2 regions of the Methylobacterium sp. Gmos1 genome follow, and region 2 is predicted to be linked to the other one. Evidence: predicted binding sites of a transcription regulator. Region 2 holds the regulator's gene; the other holds the start of a gene.
What was found. Region 2 encodes HrcA, which represses chaperone genes, less so after heat shock. Its sites were predicted from a motif close to GTTAGCACTCNCNNNNNGNGAGTGCTAAC; they were not measured.
Positions count from the first base shown of each region.

Region 1: a site for HrcA is predicted at 791-819, ahead of groES (co-chaperone GroES). Genes of this name have one in related genera too.

Region 1 is NZ_JBSNCC010000009.1:61,056-63,447, reverse strand. It holds gene ACS5PV_RS18335 (CorA family divalent cation transporter) at 1-674, opposite strand, end outside; gene groES (co-chaperone GroES) at 889-1,176, shown strand; gene groL (chaperonin GroEL) at 1,283-2,392, shown strand, end outside.
Region 2 is NZ_JBSNCC010000015.1:132,923-135,314, reverse strand. It holds gene ACS5PV_RS24150 (DEAD/DEAH box helicase) at 1-666, opposite strand, end outside; gene hrcA (heat-inducible transcriptional repressor HrcA) at 789-1,892, opposite strand; gene ACS5PV_RS24140 (hypothetical protein) at 2,111-2,392, shown strand, end outside.

The sequences.
Region 1 (2,392 bases), on a different contig from region 2:
CTCAGCCACGTCTCGGCCTCGCCGGCGACGTAAGGGAGGATGCGGCCCAGCCCGAGCAGCGAGGCGCGCAGCTTCGCCAGCGCCTTGCCGCGCCGGCCGATGGCGCGCAGCAGCCGCCGCAGGGCGAGGTCGCGGCGCTTGGGAGCCGAGGCCTCGGTGCGGCCATTCCCGTTGGCGCTGGTGTCGAAGGTGAAGATCCGGGTCGAGAGCGAATCGAGCTCGTCGCTCATCGTCTCGAGGATGTCGGCCATGCGGTCGATCAGTTCCTCGTGCAGCGCCAGGAAGGTCTCGACGCTGGAGGCCGGCCCGTCCCGCTCGGCCTGGCGCGCCTTCACGGTGTCGAAGGCGGCGAGCGGCTGGAACCGCACGGTGAGCAGCCGCTCCGGCGTCAGCACGAAGCCGAGCGGACGAAGCGTCAGGTCGTCGTCGCGGAACGAGACCATCGGGGTGCTGAGATAGAACGCGTCCCGGCGCCGGTTGAGGCGGCGCGAGTTCTGCACCTCGCTCAGCGCCCCGCGGGAGGGCACCCGCAGACCGGTCGCGGCTTCCGCCAGGGCCGTCTCGGCCTCGCTCGGATCCTCGAGGTCGAGCCAGGTGCCGTGGGCCGGCAGGGGATGGGCGGCGCAGGCCTGGCCCTCGGCGACGACCCCCTCGGAGCCGTGCAGCGTGATCATGGGGGTTGGGCTCCTGCTCGACGGGTCCGATGGTCCCTCACCCGTCCGATTGTGCCGCGCGAGACACACGCCAGCGCCTTGACTCGTTCGCGCGGCCCGATTATCTCCACGCCAGCCTTAGCACTCACCTCACGAGAGTGCTAATGCCCCGGTTGGCGGGCGGCTTCGGCGCCACACCAACCGCAATGCGTTCTGCGAAGCAAGAGGGCAGCACATGCAATTCCGTCCGCTGCACGACCGTGTCGTCGTCCGTCGCATCGATAGCGAGGAGAAGACCAAGGGCGGCATCATCATCCCGGATTCCGCCAAGGAGAAGCCGCAAGAGGGCGAGATCGTCGCCGTCGGCCCCGGCGCCCGCGACGAGTCCGGCAAGCTGAACCCGCTCGACGTCAAGGCCGGCGACCGCGTCCTGTTCGGCAAGTGGTCGGGCACCGAGGTCAAGATCGACGGCAAGGACCTCCTCATCATGAAGGAGTCCGACATCATGGGCGTGCTGGCGTAAGTCGCCACCCCCTGAACGGCTCTGCGAGCCCGACGGCGGCGCCCCTTCCGGGAGCTGACGCCGGACGGCTCTCCCCTGCAACACCGATCTACAGTGAGGAATCACCATGGCAGCGAAAGACGTTCGTTTCGCCTCCGACGCCCGCGAGAAGATGCTGCGCGGCGTCGACATCCTGGCGGATGCGGTGAAGGTCACGCTCGGCCCCAAGGGCCGCAACGTCGTGATCGAGAAGAGCTTCGGCGCGCCCCGGATCACCAAGGACGGCGTGACCGTTGCCAAGGAGATCGAGCTCGCCGACAAGTTCGAGAACATGGGCGCCCAGATGGTGCGCGAAGTGGCCTCGAAGACCAACGACATCGCGGGTGACGGCACCACCACCGCGACCGTGCTCGCCCAGGCGATCGTTCGCGAGGGCGCCAAGTACGTCGCCGCCGGCATGAACCCGATGGACCTGAAGCGCGGCATCGACCTCGCCACCCAGGCCGCCGTGAAGGACATCCAGAGCCGCGCCAAGAAGGTGTCGGCCTCGGAGGAGATCGCCCAGGTCGGCACGATCTCGGCCAACGGCGACAAGGACATCGGCGAGATGATCGCCCATGCCATGCAGAAGGTCGGCAACGAGGGCGTGATCACGGTCGAGGAGGCGAAGACCGCCGAGACCGAGCTCGACGTCGTCGAGGGCATGCAGTTCGACCGCGGCTACCTCTCCCCGTACTTCATCACGAATGCGGAGAAGATGATCGCCGAGCTCGAGGACCCCTACATCCTCATCCACGAGAAGAAGCTGTCGTCGCTCCAGGCGATGCTGCCGGTGCTCGAGGCCGTCGTCCAGACCGGCAAGCCGCTGCTGATCGTCGCCGAGGACATCGAGGGCGAGGCGCTCGCCACCCTCGTCGTCAACAAGCTGCGCGGCGGCCTGAAGGTCGCGGCCGTGAAGGCGCCGGGCTTCGGTGACCGTCGCAAGGCCATGCTCGAGGACATCGCGATCCTGACCCAGGGTCAGATGATCGCCGAGGACCTCGGCATCAAGCTCGAGAACGTGACCCTCCCGATGCTCGGCCGCGCCAAGCGCGTCCGCATCGAGAAGGAGAACACCACGATCATCGACGGCGCCGGCGAGAAGTCGGACATCGAGGCCCGCGTCCAGCAGATCAAGGCGCAGATCGAGGAGACCACCTCGGACTACGACCGCGAGAAGCTCCAGGAGCGTCTGGCC
Region 2 (2,392 bases):
CTCGGCCAGCGCCTCGGCGCGGGAATAGCCGATCACCGCCCAGCCCGGCGCCTCGATGTCCGGCAGCGGCGCGCTTGTCTCCGTGCGGTAGGGCAGCCACAGGATGCGCCGGCCGTCCGCCCGCTCCAGGGTCCCGGAGAGGAGGAGCCGCAGGCGCGCCTCGCGAAACAGCGGCAGCAGGGCGCTGCTCCAGGCCGCGGCCTCGCTCCCCGCCTCGCCGTCGGCGAGCGCCGGCAGGTGGTGCACCTCGTCGACGACCAGCAGGGTGCGGTGGCGCCGCATCTCGGCGAGGTGGAGGGCAGGGGCCGCCGCCACCGCCTGGTAGGTGGTGACGTAGCCGGCCAAGCCCCGGCTCGGATCGGGCGCGTTGTCGGCCGCCCGCACCGAGAGGGCGTGGCCCAGGGCCGCCCGCCAGGCCGGATCGGCGAAGGCCTCTTCCGCCTGGAGCCGCAGGGAATCCCGCGGCACGACCCAGACCACCCGCTCGACGATGCCCGCCGCGATGAGCTTCGAGGCCGCGATGACCGGCAGCAGCGACTTGCCGCCGCCGGGCGTCACCGCCGCCAGGATGTCGGCGATGCCCGAGGCCTCGCCGCGGGCGAGCGCGCCGACGAGCTCCGACAGGCTGCGCTGGTGGCTGCGCAGGGGACGGGACGGAGCGCTCACGGGTGAAGGGAATCGCGAACCATTCCCGGACCATGCCGGAGCCCGCCTCCCTTGTGAATCCGGGGGACAAGCAGCTTTTCCGCGTTCCCCACACCAGAAACCGGTTGCGCGGTCGCCGGCTTTCAGCCTCGCCCGCGCTCCAGCATCCGCGACACCACCCGGGCGGTGAAATCGACCATCGGGACGATGCGGGCGTAGTTGAGCCGGGTCGGCCCGATGACGCCGACGACGCCGACGATGGTCTGGCTGCCGTCCCGGAAGGGGGCTGCGATCATCGACGAGCCGGAGAGCGAGAACAGCTTGTTCTCCGAGCCGATGAAGATCCGCACGCCCTCGCCGCCCTCGGCGCGCGACAGGAGGTCGATCACGTCCTTCTGGCTCTCCAGGTCGCTGAACAGCAGCCGGATGCGCTCCAGGTCCTCGGCCGCCCGCAGGTCGTCGAGGAGGTTGGCCTGGCCGCGCACGATGAGCTGGCGCTCCTCGCTCGGGCCGACCGAGCGGGCGAGGCCCGCATCGACCAGGCGCCCGGTGATCTCGTCGAGCTCCTGCTTCATCGCCGCCCGGGCGGCCTCGATCTCGCCCCGCAGCTCGCCGAGGGTACGGCCGCGGATGCGGGCGTTGAGGAAGTTCGAGGCCTCCTGGAGCGCGCCCGCCGGCAGGCCGTGCGGCAGGTCGAGCAGGCGGTTCTCGACCGAGCCGTCGTCGGAGACGAGCACCACCAGGGCGCGGCCGGGATCGAGCCGCACGAACTCGATGTGGCGCAGGCGCGGGTTCTGCTTCGCCGTAACGACGACGCCCGCTCCCCGCGAGATCCCCGAGAGCAGCACCGAGGCCTCGGTGAGCGCGCTCTCGAAGGTGTGGCGCGAGGCGGCGGCGCGCATCTGCGCCTCGATCCGGCCCTTCTCCTCCTGGCCGACATCGCCGAGTTCGAGCAGCGCGTCGACGAAGAAGCGCAGGCCGTGCTCGGTGGGAAGCCGGCCGGCGCTGGTATGGGGGGCGTAGATCAGCCCGGCCTGCTCCAGATCCGACATCACGTTGCGGATCGAGGCCGGCGAGAGCGCCATCGGCAGGATGCGCGCGAGGTTGCGCGACCCCACCGGCTCCCCGGTGGCGAGGTAGCTCTCGACGATCTGGCGAAAGATTTCCCGCGAGCGCTCGTTGAGCTCGGCAATGGCACGGGCCTGTCCGGAGCCGCCGGGCAGGGGTGGAAGGTCGCGCGTGTTCATCAACCCTACGGGAGCCAAACGACCCCTTACTGTGATGCGAGCCCGCGCTCCGTGCAAGCGGACGCGACGCCGCGCGGCGGGACGATTTCGCATGCCGCGATGCACGTCGTCACCTGAACGCAGGCCGACATCGCGTCTCAGATCGCGTTCAGCCCGCCGGCACCAGTCTCCACCCCATGGCCGCGACGAGGACGCGGCGAGACGAACCGGAGGCAAGGATGCTGACGATGCGAAACCCGATGGCGGCCGGCAAGCGGCTCGTGGGCAAGCGGCTCCTCGCGGCGGCCGCTCTGGTAGCGGGCGGTCTCCTCACGGCCGGCAGCGCCCAGGCGGCGCCGTTCGCGCCCGGGGCGGTGACAGCGCCGACGGCCGAGGTGGTGCAGGTGCAGTACGGCCACCACCACGGCTGGGGGCACGGTCATCACCGCGGCTGGGGTCACCGCCATCACGGATGGGGGCACGGCCACCACGGCGGCTGGGGCCATCGCCATCACCATCAC